DNA from 4 places in the Isoptericola sp. NPDC056618 genome. Region 1 is predicted to be linked to each of the others. Evidence: riboswitches for the same ligand, from Rfam matches in the RefSeq annotation. Region 1 holds a riboswitch; each other region holds the start of a gene.
The links. A riboswitch is a leader RNA that binds a small molecule or an ion and turns the genes downstream of it on or off. The one in region 1 is predicted to bind thiamine pyrophosphate.
Positions count from the first base shown of each region.

Region 2: another riboswitch for thiamine pyrophosphate. It lies ahead of ACFQ8T_RS05565 (bifunctional hydroxymethylpyrimidine kinase/phosphomethylpyrimidine kinase); the one in region 1 lies ahead of ACFQ8T_RS06060 (ECF transporter S component).
Region 3: another riboswitch for thiamine pyrophosphate. It lies ahead of ACFQ8T_RS07420 (thiamine ABC transporter substrate binding subunit); the one in region 1 lies ahead of ACFQ8T_RS06060 (ECF transporter S component).
Region 4: another riboswitch for thiamine pyrophosphate. It lies ahead of ACFQ8T_RS16195 (FAD-dependent oxidoreductase); the one in region 1 lies ahead of ACFQ8T_RS06060 (ECF transporter S component).

Region 1 is NZ_JBHTVZ010000003.1:36,624-41,777, reverse strand. Features, by position in the region: gene ACFQ8T_RS06080 (hypothetical protein) at 1-660, shown strand, start outside; gene rsfS (ribosome silencing factor) at 657-1,103, shown strand; gene ACFQ8T_RS06070 (histidine phosphatase family protein) at 1,100-1,789, shown strand; tRNA gene ACFQ8T_RS06065 (tRNA-Ala) at 1,880-1,952, shown strand; TPP riboswitch at 2,096-2,207, shown strand; gene ACFQ8T_RS06060 (ECF transporter S component) at 2,201-2,839, shown strand; gene ACFQ8T_RS06055 (ATP-binding cassette domain-containing protein) at 2,814-4,295, shown strand; gene ACFQ8T_RS06050 (energy-coupling factor transporter transmembrane component T) at 4,292-4,987, shown strand; gene ACFQ8T_RS06045 (class I SAM-dependent methyltransferase) at 5,051-5,154, shown strand, end outside.
Region 2 is NZ_JBHTVZ010000002.1:532,708-537,861, reverse strand. Features, by position in the region: gene ACFQ8T_RS05580 (copper resistance protein CopC) at 70-717, opposite strand; gene ACFQ8T_RS05575 (YcnI family protein) at 714-1,511, opposite strand; gene ACFQ8T_RS05570 (hypothetical protein) at 1,601-2,257, opposite strand; TPP riboswitch at 2,391-2,521, shown strand; gene ACFQ8T_RS05565 (bifunctional hydroxymethylpyrimidine kinase/phosphomethylpyrimidine kinase) at 2,512-4,257, shown strand; gene ACFQ8T_RS05560 (ABC transporter ATP-binding protein) at 4,672-5,154, shown strand, end outside.
Region 3 is NZ_JBHTVZ010000004.1:2,918-8,071, forward strand. Features, by position in the region: gene ACFQ8T_RS07410 (PAS domain-containing protein) at 154-933, shown strand; gene ACFQ8T_RS07415 (DUF4235 domain-containing protein) at 965-1,231, opposite strand; TPP riboswitch at 1,391-1,495, shown strand; gene ACFQ8T_RS07420 (thiamine ABC transporter substrate binding subunit) at 1,567-2,640, shown strand; gene ACFQ8T_RS07425 (ABC transporter permease) at 2,649-4,433, shown strand; gene ACFQ8T_RS07430 (ABC transporter ATP-binding protein) at 4,433-5,154, shown strand, end outside.
Region 4 is NZ_JBHTVZ010000014.1:109,484-114,637, reverse strand. Features, by position in the region: gene ACFQ8T_RS16210 (hypothetical protein) at 1-117, shown strand, start outside; gene guaA (glutamine-hydrolyzing GMP synthase) at 253-1,860, opposite strand; gene thiE (thiamine phosphate synthase) at 1,958-2,641, opposite strand; TPP riboswitch at 2,673-2,775, shown strand; gene ACFQ8T_RS16195 (FAD-dependent oxidoreductase) at 2,765-4,000, shown strand; gene thiS (sulfur carrier protein ThiS) at 3,997-4,242, shown strand; gene ACFQ8T_RS16185 (thiazole synthase) at 4,276-5,118, shown strand.

The DNA of each region.
Region 1 (5,154 bases):
CGTGACCAGGGCGCCGCCGCGGCGGGCTCCGCCACCGGGTACGGGTTGCCGCCGGTGGCCGCCCCGTCGAGCACCCCGGCGAGCGCCGCGCCCGCGGCCCCGGCGGCCAGCCCGCCGGCCACGGTCGCGCCGCGCCCCGACGGCGCCGCCCGTCGTTCCCCGTTCGCGACGACGGGCACCTCCTCGCCGTTCGGTGCCACGTCGGCCCCGGTGTCTGCGCCGCCCGCGCAGGCGGCCCCGAGCCCGGCGCCGACCGCCGCCCCCGCGTCAACGGCACCCCCGCTGCCCTGGGCCAGCCCGGCCACCGAACGGCCCGCGTCCGTGCCGCCGTCCCGCACCTCGGCGGGGGCCGCGCAGCCGGCGGCCGCGCCGGAGCGACCCGCCGCGTCCCCGTTCGACGCGCTGGTCGCGTCGGAGCAGCCCGTCCGGGCGCGCTCGGCCGCGCCGCTGGACGACGAGGACGACGACGAGGACTGGGACGAGCCCGAGGCGTCCTACACCTGGCTGCACTACATCGTCCTCGTGGTCGTCGCGTTCGTGCTGGGGCTCCTGGTCTGGAAGCTGCTGCTCGGGGACAACGGCGCCCAGGACTTCACGACCGACGGCGCCGCGCCCGCGAGCGTCGTCCTCCCGTACGAGCACCCCGGAGCCGCTGCATGACCGCCAGCCCCCGCGCCGTCGAGCTGGCGGTCGTCGCCGCTCGGGCCGCCTCGGACCGCAAGGCGCAGGAGATCATCGCGCTGGACGTGAGCGACCAGCTGGTGCTCACCGACGTGTTCCTCATCGCCTCGGGCACGAACGAGCGGCAGGTCTCTGCCATCGTGGACGCCGTCGAGGAGGCGATGTTCCTCGCCGGGTCCAAGCCGATCCGCCGCGAGGGCAAGGCGCAGGCGCGGTGGGTGCTGCTCGACTTCGGCGAGGTCGTCGTCCACGTGCAGCACGCCGAGGACCGCGTGTACTACGCGCTCGAGCGCCTGTGGAAGGACTGCCCGGCGGTCGAGCTGCCGGAGGACGCGCGCGGCGGCGACGGCGCGGCGGCCGCCGCCGAGTACGGCGACGGCGGGGGCGACGGAGCGATCCGGCTCGCGGGCGACGAGCGGTGACGGCCGGCACCGTCGTCCTGCTGCGGCACGCCCGCACCGCCTACAACGCCTCCCTGCGGCTGCAGGGGCAGATCGACATCCCGCTCGACGAGGTCGGGCGCTGGCAGGCCGCGGAGGGCGGCTCCGCGCTCGCGTCGTCGCACCGTGCGACGCGCATCGTGTCGTCCGACCTGGGCCGCGCCGTCGAGACGGCGAACGCCTACGCGGACGCGCTCGGCGGGGAGCCCCTGGTCACGGACGAGCGCCTGCGCGAGCGCGGCTTCGGCGACTGGGAGGGCCTCACGGGCGCCGAGCTGCAGGAGCGCTGGCCCGAGGAGTACGCGGCCTGGCGCCTCGGCGCCGAACCCGTGGGCGCGGGGGCCGAGACGAAGGCGGCGGTCGCGCAGCGCATGGCCGAGGCCGTGGCCGAGCACGCCGCGGACCTGGACGACGACGCGACGCTCGTCGTCGTGTCGCACGGGGCCGCCATCTCGCTGGCGGTGACGGCGCTGCTCGGGCTCGACCCGACCACCTGGCGCGGGCTGTCGGGCATGCACAACGTGCACTGGTCGCACCTGCACCGTGCGGGGGAGGGGGCCGTGCCGGCCTGGCGCCTCGTGGCGCACAACGTGGGCGCGGGGTACCCCCTGGACCGCTGGCAGGCGGGGCCGGACTGGAATTTGGAACCTGGCCCGAAGTCTGCCTAAGATATCGACGTTCCGAGGGGCGCAAGCCCGGAGGAACACACCGAATCAGACGAATCGCCTGGCCGTCCGCGGTCGCGAGAGTCGGTTCTCGGGGCTGTGGCGCAGCTGGTAGCGCACCTGCATGGCATGCAGGGGGTCAGGGGTTCGAGTCCCCTCAGCTCCACCCCGACGAGAAGGCCCGGAACCTCATGGTTCCGGGCCTTCTTGCGTGACCAGGGGTTTCACGGTGCGGGACGCCCTTGCGCCGTCGCCGTGGTCGCCTAGGGTCGGACCTGCGGCCGCGTCGTCGGCCGCCACATCTGAAGACACCCATGACAGGGGAGCGCCGTCGAAGGGGCGCTGAGAGTGCGGGCACAGCCGCAGACCCTTGGAACCTGCTCCGGTTAGCACCGGCGAAGGGAGTTACCTGGAATGTCCGCGCCCACTGTCCTGCGCAGCCCGTCCCTGCGGTACCGCACCGTCGACCTCGTCACCGTGGCCATGCTCGGCGTGGCCGTCGGTGTCGTCTTCTGGGGCTGGACCCAGCTCTACCACCTGCTCTCCGCCGGGCTGGCCGTCGCCTTCCCGCCGGCCACCGGGCTGCTCGGGGGCGGCTGGCTGCTCGGCGGCGTGCTGGGCGGCCTCATCGTCCGCCGCCCGGGCGCGGCGCTGCTCACCGAGGTCGTCGCCGCGAGCGTCGAGGCACTGCTCGGCGCCGGCTGGGGCTTCTCGGCGATCGTCTCCGGCGTCGTCCAGGGGTTCGGCGCCGAGCTCGTGCTCGCCCTGTTCCTCTACCGCCGGTTCGGCACCGCCGTCGCGGCCCTGGCGGGTGCGACGGCGGGCGCGTGCGGCGCCGTCTACGAGTGGTTCGCCTACTACCCGGACTGGGCGTGGGGCTTCCGGCTGGCGTACCTGGGCCTCTTCGCGCTGTCCGGCGCGCTGCTCGCGGGCCTGGGAGGCGCGGCGCTCGTGCGCGCCCTCGCGCGGGCCGGCGTGCTCGACGCGTTCGGGCCGGGGCGCGACCTCGCCGACCGCGGCGACGGTCGTGCCGCCGATCGCGCCCGGGCCTGACGGCGTGGCGCGCGACGACGTCCGGGCGCTCGTGCGGGGGCTGAGCTGGCGGCCCACCGGGCGCCGGGCCCCGACGATCGAGGGCCTCGACCTCGCCGTCGGCGCGGGGGAGTGCGTCGGCCTGGTCGGGCCGAGCGGGGCGGGCAAGTCGACCGTGCTGCACGCCCTGGCGGGGGTCCTGGGGGACCCGCTGCCCGGTGACCTGTCCGGCACCGTCCACGTGGACGGCGGGGTGGGGCTCGTGCCGCAGGACCCGGGCTCCGCGGTCGTCGCGGCCCGGATCGGCCGGGACGCCGCCTTCGGCCCCGAGAACTCCGGCCTGCCGCGGGAGGAGATCTGGCGTCGGGCCCGGGAGGCTCTCGACCGGGTCGGGCTGCGGTACCCGCCCGACCGGCCGACGTCGGCCCTCTCGGGCGGCGAGCTGCAGCGGCTCGCGCTCGCGGGGGCGCTGGCGAGCGCTCCGGGCCTGCTGCTCCTGGACGAGCCGACCGCGATGCTCGACCCCGCCGCCGCGGCCGAGGTCCGCGCCGCCGTCGTCGGCGCGCTGGAGGGTACGGACACCGCCCTCGTGGTGGTCGACCACCACGTCGGGCCGTGGCTCGAGCACCTGGACCGCCTCGTGGTGCTCGGGCCGGGGGGCCGGGTCACGCACGACGTCGCGCCCGCCGCGCTGCGCGACGGCGCGGCCGGCCCGCGCGGCGACCTGACGCGCGCCGGCGTCTGGCTGCCCGGGGTGGCGGCGCCCGCCCCGCTGCCCGTCCCGGCCGCGCTGGTCGCGCCGGACGACGCCGGGCCGGAGGTCTCGGTCGACGCCCTCGAGGTCGACCTGACGACGCGCGGCCTGCGCGGCCGTACCACCACGCGGGCGCTCGACGGCGTGGCCGCGCGACTGCCTGCGGGGCGCCTCACGGCCGTCACGGGGCCCTCGGGGGCAGGGAAGTCCACGCTCGTCGCCACCCTCGCGGGGCACCTGCGGCCGACCGGCGGCGAGGTGCGGGGCGTCCCGGGGCGTACCGCCCCCTCGCGAGACCTTGCACGGTCGTGCGGCTGGGTGCCGCAGCACCCGGAGCACGGCCTGCTCGCCCTGCGCGTGCGGGACGAGGTGGAGCTCACCGGAAGCCGCCTCGGAGTCCCGGTGGACGTGGACGAGGTGCTCGCGCTGCTGCGCCTGGACCACCTCGCCGACGCGCACCCGTTCCGGCTGTCCGGCGGCGAGCAGCGGCGGCTCGCGCTGGCGGCCGCGCTCGCGCACCGGCCGGGGCTCGTGCTGCTCGACGAGCCGACCGTCGGCCAGGACCGGGGGACCTGGGCGGCGGTGGCCGGGTGGGCCACCGCCGCCGCCCGGCACGGCGCCACCGTCGCGGCCAGTACCCACGACGCGCACCTCGTCGCCCTCGCCGGGCACCAGGTGCGGCTCGGCGGCGCGGCACGGGAGCGACAGGCGGTGGCGGCATGACCGGCGTGCTGGGGCGCGTGAACGCCCTCGTGCTCGTGGCGCTCGGGCTGCTCGGGCTGGTCGCCTCCCTGGGCGTCCGGGACGTCGCGAGCGCCGGCGTCGCGCTGGGCGCCTGCCTGGCTTTCGGGCTGGTGCTCCTGCCGCGCGGGGCCGGCGCGCCGGCCCGGTACCTCGCGGTCGTGGTCGCCGTCGCGTCGGTGGCTTGGTCCACCTGGCTGCTCGGCGGCCGCGACCCGGTGGAGGCCGCCGTCGCGGGGGCCCGCATCGCGGTGCTCGCGCTGCCGGGCGTGGCCCTCGCCCCGCTCGTCGACCCGAGCGCGCTGGCCGACCAGCTGGGCCAACGGCTGCGCCTGCCGGCGCGCTTCGTCGTCGGGGTCGCCGCGGCGCTGCAGCGGTTCGAGCGGCTCGGTGCGGTGTGGGAGCAGGCGTCGCGGGCCCGCCGGTCGCGCGGCGTCGGGCCCGGTCGGGGCCCGCTCTCGCGGGCCCGCCACGCGGCGTCCGTGACGTTCGCCGTCCTGGCCGCCACCCTGCGCGACGCGGCCGCCATGTCCGTCGCGATGGACGCCCGCGGCTTCGCCTCCGCCCACCACCGCACCTGGGCGGAGCCGGCGGCATGGACCCGCACCGACACCGTCGTGCTCGCTTGCGGCACGCTCGTCGCGGCGCTGCCGTTCGCCGTCCTCGTCGGGTAGCGGTCGCGCGGTAGGCGCCGCCCAGGAGCCGCGGGGCGCAGAATGGGCAGCGGGAGGTGCTCGATGGCCCGCCAGGTGCACGACTTCGACGCCCTGTACGCCGCCGATGCCCCGCCGCCGTGGGAGATCGGCCGCCCGCAGCCGGCGCTCCTGGCGCTCGTGCGGCG
Region 2 (5,154 bases), on a different contig from region 1:
GGGCGACCTGTCAGGGCCAGCGCGCGGTATGCCCGGCGCTGACCCTGACAGGTCGCGGGGTGCGGTGGGTCAGCCGCGACGTCGGGCGAGCCGCAGCGCCACCAGCACCGCCGCGCCGGCGAGCACGACGACGCCGCCCGCGATGCCGAGCACCACGACCAGCTCGGAGGTGTCGCCGCCGCCCGCGTCCGCGGCGGCCGACGCGCCCTCCGTGGTGCCGTCGGACGCCTCGTCCGTGCCCCCGGCCGGGGCGCACGGCGTCGCGCCCGCCGGCGGGGCCGCCTCGGTCCCGGCGGGCGGGTCGTAGGTGAACGAGAACTCCCCGCTGGTGGGGTGCCCGTCGGCCGACACGATCCGCCAGCCCACCGTGTACTCGCCGCCCTCGCCCAGCGCGACGGGGACGGACACGGTGCGGTCCTGCGTCGTCGGGCACCCGGCCGCGTGGTCCGTGCCGTCGGCGTCCGTCACGGTGACCACCGTGCTGGAGCCCTCGCCGGACAGGTCGAGCACCACGTCGTCGAACGTCACGTCGACCGACTCGGGCGGCTCGGTCACGGTCGTCCCCGAGGCGGGCGACGTCCCGACGACGACGTTGTGGGCGCTCGCGGGCCCCGCCGCACCGACGACACCGGCCGCGCCGAGGCCCAGGGCGAGCGCGAACGACCCGGCCGCGGCGAGGGCGCGTCGCGCGGCTGTGCGGCCGTCCGGCGCGCTCACCGCTGCTCCGTGCCGGCGGCGCCGGCGGCGCCGGCGGCGCCGGTGGCCCGTGCGCGCGTCCGGGCGAGGGCGATCACGCCGGTGACGGCGCCGACCAGCCCGAGCCCGAGGCCCGCGGCGCCGAGCGCGAGCGGGAGGGTGCCGGAGCCGTCGTCCTCGGCCGCCGCATCCGTGTGCGCGTCCGTGCCGGCGTCGCCGGCGCCGGCCGCCGACGCCGCGCCGTGGCCGCCGTCCTCGGCGGCCGGGACGACCTGCAGGACGGGGGCCGGGAGCTCGGGCTCCGCGTCGCCGGACGCCTCCTGGTCCCAGGCGACGACCTCGCCGTCGGAGTAGGTCTGGGTGGCGGGGAGGACGATCTCCTCCACGCCGTCCGGGACGGCGCCGGCCGACACGGTGAACCGGAGGAACTCGCCCGGCGCGATGCCGGCGTCGGCGTCGTCGGCGGTCCACTCGATGCTCGCCGGCGCCTCGGTGACGGTGGTGCCGTGCACCTCGACGGGCTCGGGCAGGGGCGCCTGGGTGACCTTCGCGGTCCAGCCCGGCACGGGCTCGACGGACACGCTGGTGAAGGGGGTGTCGGTGGGCAGGTCGACCTGCACCGCGGTGGTCGAGGCCTCGGCGGACTCGTTCGGGACCTTGAAGGTGAGGGTGGCGTACGACCCGGCCTCGGCCGCGTCGGGGGTCACGGTCACGTGCGCCGACGCGGCGGTCGCGCCGAGCACGAGGGCGGGGAGGGCGAGCGCGGCCGCGCCGGCGAGGCGACGCGGGCGGAGGGCAGGGGTGGTCCTGGACATGGGTTCTTCTGCTCCTGGCTGTCAGGTGTGTCAGTCGGTCGTGGGACGGCGAGGGACCCGCCCCCGTCCGACGACGGACCAGGGCAGGGTCAGGCGGCGCGCGCGAGGGCGCCCGGGAGCAGCAGCGGGGGCCCGCGTGGGGGCGTGCGCCGGCGGACGCGGGCCGGGTGGGGGCGCCAGGTGCGCCCGACGACGACGGCGTGCTCGCGGACCACCGGAAGCGCCCGCGGCTCCTGCACGAGGAGCGCGACGTGCCGCAGGTGCCCCACCACGGTGAGGGCCGCCCGGTCGCCCGCCGCGAGCAGCAGGGCGGTGAGCAGCACCGCGGCGGCGTGCGCGGCGAGCATCCAGGTCGTCGTCCCGGCGTCGCCCGCGTGGTGCAGCAGCCCGCCGCCCGTCGCGGGCGCGAGGGAGCCCGGGCCCATGGCGTGGAGCGCGTGGCCGTCCGGGGTGGCGCCCGGGGTCGCGAGCGGAGCCGAGGGAGCACCCGTGCCCGCCGCGCCGAGCACGGACAACGTCGTGTGCTGCACGAACTGCAGCGCGACCATCGCCGGCAGGAGGCGAGGGAGGGTCAGACGGCGGCGCGCGGTCCACACCGCGAGCGGCGCCGTGAGCGCCGCGACGACGAGCCAGGCGAGGGGTGCCGCGGGGAGCGCGCCGCCGGCCAGGAGATGGGCGGCGGCCGCGATGCTGAGCGTCGTGCCGGCGACGAGGAGCTCGCGCACACGACGGACGACCACGGGCACCCCCGCACCCTACCGCGGCGTCGGCCGGGACCTGCAGCCCCGCCCCGGGCGGCCGTTCGGGCGACGGCGGAGCCGGCCACGACACACCGCGCGGGACGCCGGACCCGCCGGGGCCGTCCTGGGCTACGGTGGGCGCCACGACACGGGGTGCGTCCCGACCGGTCATCGCCGCGACTTCGTCACGGCCGGCCGGCGGGCGCTGAGAACACACCCGTCGAACCTGATCTAGCTCGTACTAGCGAAGGGATGTCGACATGAGTGCGCGCGCACCTGAAGACAGCTCCGCCGGCCGCGCCGGCACCACCACCCCTGCTCACGCCGCCCCCGCTCCCGTCTCGTCGCCGACGACGGCGCCGCGGACGGGCAGCAGGCCCCGGGTCCTGGCGGTCGCCGGGTCCGACCCGTCCGGCGGCGCCGGCATCCAGGCGGACCTCAAGTCGATCGCGGCCGCGGGCGGCTACGGGATGGCCGCCGTCACGGCCCTGACCGTGCAGAACACCCGCGGCGTGCGTGACGTGCACGTGCCGCCCGCCGCATTCCTGGCCGCGCAGCTCGACGCCGTCGCCGACGACGTGGCCGTCGACGCCGTGAAGATCGGGATGCTCGCCTCGGCCCCGGTGGCCCGGGCGGTGGCCGCGTGGCTCGACGGGCTGGCGCGTGCCGCATCCCACCCGTCCGGGCCGTCCGGCGCGACCGCGCGCCCCGCCGTCGTCCTGGACCCGGTCATGGTGGCGACCAGCGGGGACCGGCTGCTCGACCCGGCGGCCGAGGACGCCGTGCGGGACCTGCTCGGCCGGGTGGACGTCGTGACGCCGAACCTGCCCGAGCTCGCGGTCCTCGCGCAGGAGCCCCCCGCCGCGGACTGGCCCGCCGCCCTCGAGCAGGCGCGACGGCTGGCCGCCCGGCACGGGGTCCTGGTGGTGGCGAAGGGCGGCCACCTCCTCGCGCGGTCAGAGGCGAGGGACGTGGGCGCCCCGGACGCCCTCGTCGGTCCGCGGGGCGTGCTCGTGGAGCTCGCCGGCCCTCGACTGACCAGCACCTCCACCCACGGCACCGGCTGCTCGCTGTCCAGCGGGCTGGCCGCCCGGTACGCGCGCACGGGCGACTGGGCGGAGGCGCTGCGCGGCACGAAGGCCTGGCTGACCGCGGCGATCCGGGCGGGGGAGGCCCTGCGCGTCGGCGGCGGGAACGGTCCCGTCGACCACCTGGTGGGGCTGCGCGCGGGCGGCGCGGAACCCCAGGCGGCGTCCTGTGCGGCCCGTGCGTCCGGGGCGGGCGCGGAGGACGTCGTCGCCCGGTGGTGGGACGACGCCGCGGACGTGCGCGCCGCGATCGACGACCTGGCGTTCGTCCGGTCGCTGGGCGACGGGACCCTCGACGCCGACCACTTCCGCGCCTACCTGGAGCAGGACGCGCTCTACCTGCGCGACTACGCGCGCTGCCTCGCCCGGGCGAGCGAGCTCGCGCCCACGCGGGCCGAGCAGGCGTTCTGGGCCGGTGGCGCGCACGGCGCCCTGGTGACGGAGCTCGACCTCCACACGCGCTGGCTGGGCGGGGAGCCGCAGGACGTGCCCGCCAGCGCCACGACGGCCGCCTACCTCGACCACCTGCGCGCGGCCGGCGACGACTACGTGACCCTCGTGGCCGCCGTCCTGCCCTGCTACTGGATCTATCAGGACGTGGGGGAGCGGCTGGCCGCGCGCAACCACGCGGGCCACCCGTACGCGGCGTGGCTGGGCACCTACGCCGACGACGCGTTCGCGGACGCGACGCGGGAGGCCGTCGCGATCCTGCGCCGCGCCGCCGCGGCGTCCGACGCGTCCACCCGGGACCGGATGGCGGCGGCGTTCCGCGCGGCGTGCGAGCACGAGCTGGCGTTCTTCGACCAGACGGGCCTCCCCGGCACGACGGGCACCTCAGGCACAGCAGGCACAGCGGGCAGGGGAGGCACGACCGAGGGCGTCGACGGGCGCCCCGCCGATCGCGTCGCGGTGGGCTGACCGCGGCCGGCCGGATCCCCGTCGTGGGGCCCGTCGCGGGACCCGCCGTCCTGCCCGACGGCGGGATCCCGCGGCGGTAAGCGGTGTCCCGGTTCGGGGACCCACCGCGTGATCGGGGCAAGCGTGTCGGAGGCGAGTGAGAGAATGAGTGTGATGCCCGACACGAAGCGCACTTCGCGCAGCCGCAGCCGAGGCGCACGCCGCGCCGATCCCTCCGACAGTCCCAGGAGGAGCCCCGCCTCCTCCGCTCCCCGACGTCCCGCTGCGCCCGGCACCCCGCCGGGTCGCGCCGAGGGGCCGCCCGGCCCGCCGGGCGCCGGCCCTGCGGCGGCCGTCGCCCCTGCGGGCTCCGAGCTCTCCACGTTCGCGTCCGTGCGCCGGCTCTACCCGTACGTCCGGCCCGCGTTGCCGCGCATGGTCGGGGGCCTCTTCTCGGCGCTCGGCGCGAGCCTCGCCGCGCTGGCGATCCCGCGCGTGCTGCAGGCCCTCGTCGAGGGCCCGCTCGCGGAGGGCGCCGCCGCCCACGACCTCGGCGCCCTCGTGGTGCCGGTCCTCCTGGTGCTCGTGCTGGGGGTCGCGGAGGCCGGGTTCGTCCTGCTGCGCCGCAACCTCGTGATGTACCCCGGCACGCGGGTCGAGGCCGAGCTGCGGATGGCGCTGTTCCGCCACCTGCAGGACCTGCCCGTCGCGTTCCACGACCGGTGGCCCGGGGGGCAGCTGCTGAGCCGGATCATGGGCGACCTCGGCCTGCTGCGCCGCTGGCTGGTCTTCGGCGTCCTGCAGCTCGTCGTCAGCATCGTGACGATCGTGGTCGGCGTGGGCATCCTGCTGGCCACCGCCGGCTGGCTCGGCCTCGTGTACCTCGCGGGCGCGATCCCGGTGACGGTCATCGCGTTC
Region 3 (5,154 bases), on a different contig from region 1:
GCCTGCCCCGGCACGGCCGGGGCCACCGACGACACCACCGCCACCGCACGTCACCCGCCGTGCGGTGGCGGTGTCGTGCCGTCCCGGTACCGTGGTGAGGCCAGGAGAACTGCGCGCCGGACCCAGCTGCACGGCACTGGGGGGTGAGCCTCGATGTCCAGCACGCCCAACGACACACCGCGCCGCGAGCTCGTCGCTCTCGCGGAGCTGCTGGGCGCCGGGAGCCAGCTGCTCGTCGGCCGGTACCGCGTCGACGTCGCCACGGGGGAGTGGTGGTGGTCGGACGAGGTCTTCCGGATCTTCGGTCGTGAGCCGGGCAAGATCGCGCCGGGACCGGAGGTGCTGCGCGCCCACCTGCACCCCGACGACCGCGAGCGGCTCTCCCGGACGGCGGTGGTCGCGCTCGGCACCGGGCGGCCGTTCTCGGGGGCGCACCGCGTCGTGGACGACCACGGGCGCACCCATACCGTCGTCGTGACCGGACAGGGGAGGCACGGGGCCGACGGCGCGTCGTCGCAGATCGTCGGCTACGTCATCGACGCGAGCCCGGTCGTGCGGGACGCGCTGGAGCGCGAGGCGCACAGGGCCGTGTCCCGAGCGTTCGTCGCGGCCGCGGCCGCCGAGCAGGCCAAGGGCGCCATCATGGCGGTGTGCGGCGTGGACGAGTCGGTCGCCACCGAGGTGCTCGCGGACGCCGGCGCGCAGGTCGGGATCTCCGCCCAGTCGGCGGGGGAGCAGGTGATGAAGGGGCTCGCGCGGCCCGTCGGGGACCGCGACGCCGCGCTCACGGCGGCGGAGGTGGTGCGGTCCGCCCCGCCGGCCCAGGACGCGGCGGACCGGCTCAGCCAGGCGCTCGCCACCGTGCGGCCGGTGGACCGGCCGCACGGTCACGACGCGCAGCTCGCCCGCCGGCGTCCGCGCGCGAGCCACTGACCCGCAGGGCGGGCCCGTCAGGAGCGGGGGATCAGCGGCCGGGCACGAACCGGGCCGCCGCGCGCACGGCGCCCTTGCGGGCGAGGCGCTTCGCGAGCACCGCGACCCCGCCCGAGACCGCCGCGAAGGTGACGGCCTGGATGATCGAGATCTCGTCGTCGTCCACGTTGGTGGGCGCCACGCTGCCCGTCGTCTTCTCCCAGACCACCCCGATCAGCTTCTGCGCGACCCATCCGGCGGCGATCGTCAGCACCACCGTGCCGACCTTCACGCCCAGCGGCTGCTCGGTGTCCGTCACGTGCTCTCCCTCGGTAGGTCCCGGCGCGGCCGCGGCATGACCGCGCGTCGTCTCGCGTGCGTCCGCGGCCGCCGGACGGCGTCACGGCACGTCAGGCACGTCACACCCCGAGGTCGAGGACTGCACCACGGTAGCGCGGCGTCGACGGGTAGGCTCGTGGTGATACGACAGGGGAGCGCCCACCGGCGCTGAGAGTGCGGACCGCCGCAGACCCTCGAACCTGATCCGGTTAGCACCGGTGGAGGAAGTCGGGAATCTCGTTCCCTGCGGACGGCCGCACCACGACGGTGCCGGGTGCCCGCAGGACCCCCTTCTCGCACCTTGAGGAGGACAGCATGAAGCTGACGACCACGGCCCGGACCACGGCGGCCGCCGCGGGCGTCGTCGCCCTGCTGCCGCTGCTGGCGGCGTGCGGCGGGGCGGCCCCGGACGACGCGAGCGGCGCGGCGTCGAGCACGGTCACGCTCGTGACCCACGACTCGTTCGCCGTCTCCGACGACGTCCTGGCCGCGTTCGAGAAGGAGTCCGGTCTCACCGTCGAGCAGGTGGCCCCGGGCGACGCGGGCACGCTGGTGAACCAGCTCGTGCTCACCAAGGACGCGCCGCTGGGCGACGTCGTGTTCGGCGTGGACAACACGTACGCGTCGCGGGCCGTCGACGCCGGGGTCTTCGAGGAGTACCAGCCGGCCGACCTCGCCCCGGAGGTCGCGGCCTACGCGCCCGACGACCTGGCGGGCACGCTGACGCCCGTCGACGTGGGCGACGTGTGCATGAACCTCGACGACGGCTGGTTCGCGAAGAACGGCGTCACGCCCCCGACGACGCTCGAGGACCTCGCGAAGCCGGAGTACGCGGACCTCACCGTCGTGACCAACCCGGCGACGTCGTCCCCCGGCCTCGCGTTCCTGCTCGCGACGATCGGCGCCTTCGGCACGGACGGCTGGGAGGCCTACTGGGCCGACCTGCGCGACAACGGCCTCAAGGTGGCAGAGAGCTGGGAGGACGCGTACTACGTGGACTTCTCCGGCGCCGGGGAGGGCGGGCAGCGACCGATCGCGCTGTCGTACGCGACGTCGCCCGCGTTCACCGTGAGCGACGACGGGAAGACCTCCGCCACGAGCGCGATGCTCGACACCTGCTTCCGGCAGGTCGAGTACGCGGGGGTGCTGTCCGGCGCCGAGAACCCCGAGGGCGCCAAGAAGCTCGTGGACTTCCTGACGAGCGCCGAGTTCCAGGCCGACGTGCCCGGCCAGATGTACATGTACCCCGCCGACCCGGACGTGGAGCTGCCCGCCGACTGGCAGCAGTTCGCGCCCCTGGCCGACGAGCCGTTCGAGGTGGCGCCCGCGGACGTCGCCGCGCACCGCGACGAGTGGATCGAGCAGTGGACGGCGACGGTCGTCGGCTGACGCGCCCCGTGCCCCGCGCCCCCCGCAGCACCGCCCGCCCGGCAGCACGGGCGGCGCGGTCGCGCGCCGAACGGTCGCGCGCCGAACGGTGGCGCGGAGACCGGTGGGGCGCGTGGCTCGGCTGGGGCGCCGCCGTCGCGCTCCCGCTGGGCTTCCTCGCGGTCTTCTTCGCGTGGCCGGTGGTGTCGCTCGTCCTGCAGGGGTTCTTCACCGAGACCGCGGCGGGGCGGGAGCTCGACCTGTCCGGCTTCGCCGAGGTGCTGTCCCAGGAGCGCACGTGGCGGATCGTCGGGCAGACGCTCGCCCAGGCGCTCACCGGCACGCTGCTGTCGGTGCTGCTGGGGCTGCCCGGAGCGTACGTGCTCTACCGGTGCCGGTTCCCCGGGCGCACTCTGGTGCGGGGCTTGGTGACGGTGCCGTTCGTGCTGCCCAGCGTCGTCGTCGGGGTCGCCTTCCGCGCGCTCTTCGCGCCCGGCGGGCCGCTCGGCTGGGCGCACCTGGAGGAGAGCTTCGCCGGCATCGTGCTGGCGCTGGTGTTCTTCAACTACGCGGTGGTGGTGCGGACCGTCGGCGGCATGTGGGAGCGGCTCGACCCGCGCGCCCAGCAGGCCGCCCGTGCGCTCGGCGCGACGCCCTGGCGCGCGTTCCGCACCGTGACGCTGCCCGCGCTCGGCCCGGCGATCGCGTCGGCCGCCGCGGTGGTGTTCCTCTTCTGCGCGACGGCGTTCGGCGTCGTCCTCGTCCTCGGTGGCCTGCGCTACGGCACGATCGAGACGGAGATCTGGACGCGCACCACCCAGTTCCTCGACCTGCGCTCGGCGGCGGTGCTGTCGGTGCTGCAGCTCGTCGTGGTGGCCGGCGCGCTGCTGGTCAGCTCCCGCGCCCGGGCGCGCCGGGAGCGGGCCCTGCACCTCACGAGCGACAGCGTGTCCACGCACCGGCTGCGGCTGCGCGCGGGCGCCGACGGCACGGACGTCGTGCCGGCGCTCGTCACCCTCGTCGTGGTCGCCTGGCTGCTCGTGCTGCCCATGGCGGGGCTCGTCACGCGGTCGCTGCGGGCTCCCGACGGCTCCTGGGGCCTCGACAACTACGCGGCCCTCGGCACCACCGGCGGGCGCAACGCCCTGACCGTCACGGTCTGGGAGGCGCTGGGCAACTCGCTGCGCACCGCCGCGTGGGCCGCGCTGATCGCCGTCGTCGTGGGCGGCCTCGTGGCGCTCGTCGTGTCGCGTCGCCCGCGGCGCGCGGGCCTGCGGCGCGCCGTCGGGGTGCTCGACGCCGCGTTCATGCTGCCCCTGGGCGTCTCCGCCGTGACGGTGGGCTTCGGCTTCCTCATCACGCTGGACAAGCCGCTCGGGCTCGACGTCGACCTGCGCACCTCCGGCGCGCTCGTCCCGATCGCGCAGGCCGTCGTCGCGATCCCGCTCGTGGTGCGCACGATGCTGCCGGTGCTGCGCGCCATCGACCCGCGGCTGCGCGAGGCGGCCGCCACGCTGGGCGCGCCGCCGGGGCGGGTGCTGCGGACCGTCGACGGCCCGCTGGGCGCGCGGTCGCTGGGGCTGGCGATCGGGTTCGCGTTCGCGGTCTCGCTCGGCGAGTTCGGCGCGACGTCGTTCCTCGCCCGCCCGGACACGGCCACGCTGCCTGTGGTGATCTACCGGCTGATCGGGCGGCCCGGGGCCGAGAACTACGGGATGGCGCTCGCGGCGTCCGTGGTGCTGGCCGTGCTCACCGCGACCGTCATGATGGTGGCCGAGCGCCTGCGCGGCGACCGGCCGGGAGGAGAGTTCTGATGGAGCAGGGCCAGACGACGGGGCTCGCCGTGCGCGACGCCGTCGTGCGGTACGGCGCCACGCGCCGCCGACCGGGGTCGGTCGCGGTCGACGGGGTGTCGCTCGACGTCGCCGCCGGCGAGATCGTCGCGCTGCTCGGCCCGAGCGGCTGCGGCAAGTCGTCGCTGCTGCGCGCCGTCGCCGGGCTGGAGCCGCTCTCGGGCGGCGCCGTGGCGTTCGACGGCGCGGACCTCGCGGGGGTGCCCGTGCACCGCCGGAACTTCGGCCTGCTCTTCCAGGACGGCCAGCTCTTCCCGCACCGGGACGTCGGCCGCAACGTGGCCTACGGGCTCGAGACGCAGGGCGTGCCCCGCGCGGAGCGGGCCGCGCGCGTCGCGGAGCTGCTCGCCGACGTCGGCCTGGCCGGCTACGCGGGCCGGTCGGTCGCGACGCTGTCCGGCGGGGAGAAGCAGCGCGTCGCGCTCGCCCGGGCCCTCGCGCCCCGCCCGCGGCTGCTGCTGCTCGACGAGCCGCTGTCCGCCCTCGACCGTCGCCTGCGCGAGCGGCTCGCCGTCGACGTCCGCGACACCCTCAAGGCCACCGGCACCACCGCCGTCTTCGTCACGCACGACCACGACGAGGCGTTCACCGTCGCCGACCGCGTCGCCGTCATGGACGCCGGGCGGCTGCTCCAGGTGGACGCCCCCGGCGTGCTGCTGCGGGCGCCCGCGACCCCGCGCGT
Region 4 (5,154 bases), on a different contig from region 1:
TGCGACGTGCGCCTCTACAACGGCAACGACAAGACGGGGGCGCACACCGCGTTCATCGACCGGGACGACTACCTCGGCAGCTTCAACGACCGGGCGAACTCGTTCCGCATCTCCTGACACATCCGCCGACGGGAGACAGCTCCCGCCGCTACCTGCGGGCGTGGTGCGCGGCGGTGTCGTTCGTGAGAGCCGAGCGAGGCACGAGCGAATCATTCGAACGAACGACACCGCCGCGCACCACGCCCGCCTCCCTCATTCCCACTCGATCGTGCCCGGCGGCTTGCTCGTCACGTCGAGCACCACGCGGTTGACCTCGCTCACCTCGTTGGTGATGCGGGTGGAGATGACGGACAGCACGTCGTAGGGCAGGCGCGTCCAGTCGGCCGTCATGGCGTCCTCGGAGGACACGGGGCGCAGCACGATCGGGTGGCCGTAGGTGCGGCCGTCGCCCTGCACGCCGACAGAGCGGACGTCGGCCAGCAGCACGACGGGGCACTGCCAGATCTCGTCGTCCAGGCCGGCCCTGGTGAGCTCGGCGCGCGCGATGGCGTCCGCCTGGCGCAGCGTCTCGAGGCGCTCCGCCGTCACCTCGCCGACGATGCGGATGCCGAGGCCCGGGCCCGGGAAGGGCTGGCGGGAGACGATCTCCTCCGGCACGCCGAGCTCGCGGCCGACGGCGCGGACCTCGTCCTTGAACAGCGTCCGCAGCGGCTCGACCAGCTCGAACTGCAGGTCGTCGGGCAGGCCGCCCACGTTGTGGTGGCTCTTGATGTTGGCCGCGCCCTCGCCGCCGCCGGACTCGACGACGTCCGGGTAGAGCGTGCCCTGCACGAGGAACTTGACCTCTTCGCCGTGGGCGCCTGCCTCGGCGACGATGTCGCGCTGGGCGTCCTCGAAGACGCGGATGAACTCGCGGCCGATGATCTTGCGCTTCGTCTCCGGGTCGCTCACGCCCGCGAGGGCGGTGAGGAACCGCTCCTTCTCGTCGCGGATGATGAGCTTCACGCCCGTGGACGCGACGAAGTCGCGCTCGATCTGCTCGACCTCGCCCTCGCGCAGCAGGCCGTGGTCCACGTGCACGCAGGTGAGCTGGTCGCCGACGGCGCGCTGCACCAGCGCGGCGGCGACGGCGGAGTCCACGCCGCCGGACAGGGCGCAGATGACGCGCGCGTCGCCGACCTGCGCGCGGATCGCGGCGACCTGGTCGGCGATGACGTTGCCCGCGGTCCAGTCGGGGGCGAGCCCCGCGCCCTCGTAGAGGAACTTCTCCAGCACGGCCTGGCCGTGCGCGGAGTGCTTGACCTCGGGGTGCCACTGCACGCCGTACAGCCGGCGGCCGGTGTCCTCGAACGCGGCGACGGGCGAGCCGGACGACGTCGCGAGCACCGCGAAGCCCTCGGGCGCGGCGTGCACGGAGTCGCCGTGGCTCATCCAGGTGGTCTGGTGGTCGGGGGTGCCCGCCAGCAGCACGCCGGACTCGCACACCTCGACCTCGGTGCCGCCGTACTCCCGCTGCCCCGTCTGCGCGACGGTGCCGCCCAGCGCCTGCGCCATCGCCTGGAAGCCGTAGCAGATGCCGAGCACCGGCACGCCGGCCTCGAACAGCGCCGGGTCCACGAACGGCGCGCCGGTGGCGTACACCGACGACGGGCCGCCCGACAGGATGATGGCCGCCGGGTTCTTGGCGAGCATCTGCTCGGTGGTGAACGTGTGCGGCACGATCTCGGAGTAGACGCGGGCCTCGCGCACGCGGCGCGCGATGAGCTGCGCGTACTGGGCGCCGAAGTCGACGACGAGGACCGGACGCGGCGTGGGCGCCAGGTCGGCGGTGGTGGGGGTGTCGGTGGCGGGAGACGTCACCGAGCCATCGTAGCCGCCGGACGGTACCGCTCCCGGGCCTGTCCCACGGGTCACGCGGTGGGGTAGGTCACCTCGCGCGGCGGTCCGGCCCGGACCGTCAGCCCAGCCGCTCCCGCAGCTCTCGCGCGGCCCGCTCGGCGTCCGGCGCCTGCGTGATCGCCCGTACGACGACGACGCGCGACGCTCCGGCGTCGAGCACGGCGTCGAGGCGCTCCGCGGCGACGCCGCCGATGGCGAACCACGGCGTCGCCGGGCGGGTGGCGGCGACCTCGCGCAGCAGGTCGAGCCCGACGGCCGCGCGGCCGGGCTTGGTGGGCGTGGCCCACAGGGGGCCGACGCAGAAGTAGTCGACGTCCGGGTCGGCCTCCGCCGCGGCGGCCTGGTCCGCGGAGTGCGTGGACCGGCCCAGCACCGGAGCCGGCCCGAGCAGCGACCGCACGGCGGGCACCGGGAGGTCGCGCTGCCCCATGTGCACCACGGGCGTCCCGGTGAGCTGCGCGACGTCGGCCCGGTCGTTCACCGCCCAGAGCGCGCCGTGCTCCGCGGCGACGCGGGCGACCACCTCCTGCAGCTCGAGCTCGCGCGCGACGTCGAGCGTCTTGTCCCGCAGCTGCACGACGTCGACGCCGCCCGCGAGCGCCCCGTGCAGGAAGTCCTCCAGGTCGCCGCGCTCCTCGCGGGCGTCGGTGCACAGGTACAGGCGGGCGTCGGCGAGGCGGGCGCGGGTCGCGTCGGGAGCGGTCTCCGGGGCGGCACCGTGGTCGGGCGCGGTCGTGGTCACGCCGGTCAGGGTAACCACGGCCCGGGTTACAGTGGCCGCGCACGGGAGCCCCGCTCGGGGCTGAGAGGGCGTAGGAGCCGACCGTCGAACCTGATCTGGGTCATGCCAGCGAAGGGAGCGCACATGCCCACGCCCAGCAGCCCGTCCGGCACCCCGTCCGATGTCGTCGTCGTGGGCGGCGGGATCGTCGGCCTCGCCGTCGCCTGGCGCGCCGCCGCGAGCGGGCTGTCCGTCACCGTGCTCGACCCGTCGCCCGGCGAGGGCGCCACCCGCGCCGCGGCGGGGATGCTCGCGGCCGTCAGCGAGTCCGACTTCGGCGAGCGGGAGCTCGCCCGCCTCAACGTCGCGTCGGCGGCCCGCTGGCCCGACTTCGCCGCCCGCCTGGCCGCGGCGACCGGGCGCGACGTCCCCCTGCTGCGCGCCGGGTCGCTCGCCGTCGCGTACGACGCCGACGACCTCGCGCTGCTGCGCCGGGTCCTGGCGCTGCACCGGGAGTGGGGTCTCGCCTCCGCCGAGGTCTCGGTGGCCGCCGCGCGGCGGCGCGAGCCGTACCTCGGGCCGCGGCTCGCCGGGGCGGCCGTCGTCGAGGGCGACCTCGCCGTGGACCCGCGGGGGGCGCACGCGGCGCTCGTCCAGGCGCTCGGCGGCGCCCTCGTGCGCCGCACGGCGGTGCGGCTCGAGCGCGACGGCGCGGGCCGCGTCGTCGCGGTGCACGACGACGGGGGCGCGCGCCACGCCGCGGGCGCGGTCGTCCTCGCGACCGGCGCGGACGCGACGGCGGCCCTGCTCGACGGCGTCCCCGACCTGCGCGTCCCGGTGCGGCCGGTCAAGGGCGTGACGCTGCGCCTGGACGCCGGCCCGGAGCTGGCGCTGGAGCACGTGGTGCGCGGCACGGTGCAGGGGCGGCCGGTGTACGTCGTGCCACGGGGCCCGGGCACGGGCGCGGGCCCCGGCACCGGCACCGGCACCGGCACCGGGCCAGGGCACCGGGAGATCGTCGTCGGCGCCACCAGCGAGGAGCGCCCCGACGACCGCCGCGCCGAGGCAGGCGGCGTGTTCGCGCTGCTGCGCGACGCCCGCGCGCTCGTGCCCGGCATCGACGAGGCCGCGCTGGTCGACGTCACGCCGCGCGCCCGCCCGGCCACCCCCGACAACCTGCCGCTCGTCGGCGCCACCGGCGTCCCCGGCCTGCTCGCCGCCGTCGGGCACGGACGCAACGGGGTGCTGCTCGCCCCGCTCACCGCCGACGCGGTCGTGGCCGAGCTGACCGGAGCGCCTCCCCCCGACCCGGCGCTGTCCGCCGCGGACCCGCGCCGCTTCGCGCCCGCCGACCCTCTCCCCGAAGGAGCCGCCCGATGACCGCCACCCCCGCCACCCGCACCGCCGTCGTGAACGGCGAGGCCTACCCGCTCGACGGGCCGCACGGCGACGGCGTCGAGGCCGTCGTCGCGGCCCTCGTGCCCGCGTTCGTCGCCGACGGGTCCGTCCAGGGCATCGCCGTCGCCGTGAACGACGCCGTCGTCCCCCGCGGCCTGTGGGCCGGTACCCGGATCTCGCCCGGCGACCGGGTCGAGATCGTCACCGCCGTCCAGGGCGGCTGACCACGAAGCCTGACCAGGAAGCACGGAGGAAGCATGACCAGCACGCACGCCGCGGCCACGTCCCGCCCGCTCGCGCACCCTCTCGTCGACCCCCTCGTGGTCGCCGGCACGGAGATCGGCTCGCGCCTCGTCATGGGCACGGGCGGCGCGTCGAACCTCATGACGCTCGAGGACGCGCTGGTCGCGTCGGGCACCGGGCTCACCACGGTGGCGATGCGCCGCGTCGCGGTGCGCCCGGGCGGCGCGGGCGCCGAGGACGGCGGCATCTGGGGGCTGCTGGAGCGGCTCGGCATCCGCGCCCTGCCCAACACGGCGGGCTGCTTCTCGGTCGCCGAGGCCGTGCTCACCGCCCAGCTCGCGCGCGAGGCGTGCGGCACCGACTGGGTCAAGCTCGAGGTCGTCGCCGACGACGTCACCCTGCTGCCCGACCCGATCGGCCTCGTCGAGGCGGCCGACCGGCTCGTGCGCGACGGGTTCGTCGTCCTGCCGTACACGAACGACGACCCGATCCTCGCGCGCCGGCTGGAGGACGTCGGGTGCGCCGCCGTCATGCCGCTCGGCGCCCCCATCGGCACCGGCCTGGGCGTGCTCAACCCGCGCAACATCGAGGCGATCGCGAGCGCCGCGCGCGTGCCCGTCGTCCTCGACGCCGGGGTGGGCACGGCGTCCGACGCCGCCCTCGCGATGGAGCTCGGCTGCGACGGCGTGCTGCTCGCGACCGCCGTCACCCGTGCCGCCGACCCGGTCCGCATGGCGCACGCCATGCGCCTCGCCGTCGAGTCCGGCCGCCTCGCCGCCGGGGCCGGCCGCATCCCGCGCCGCGAGGGCGCGCTGGCCAGCTCCTCCCCCGACGGCCGCCTCGACCTCGCCCTCTGACGCCGAGGTGGTACCGGACCTGCCGAGGTAGTACTC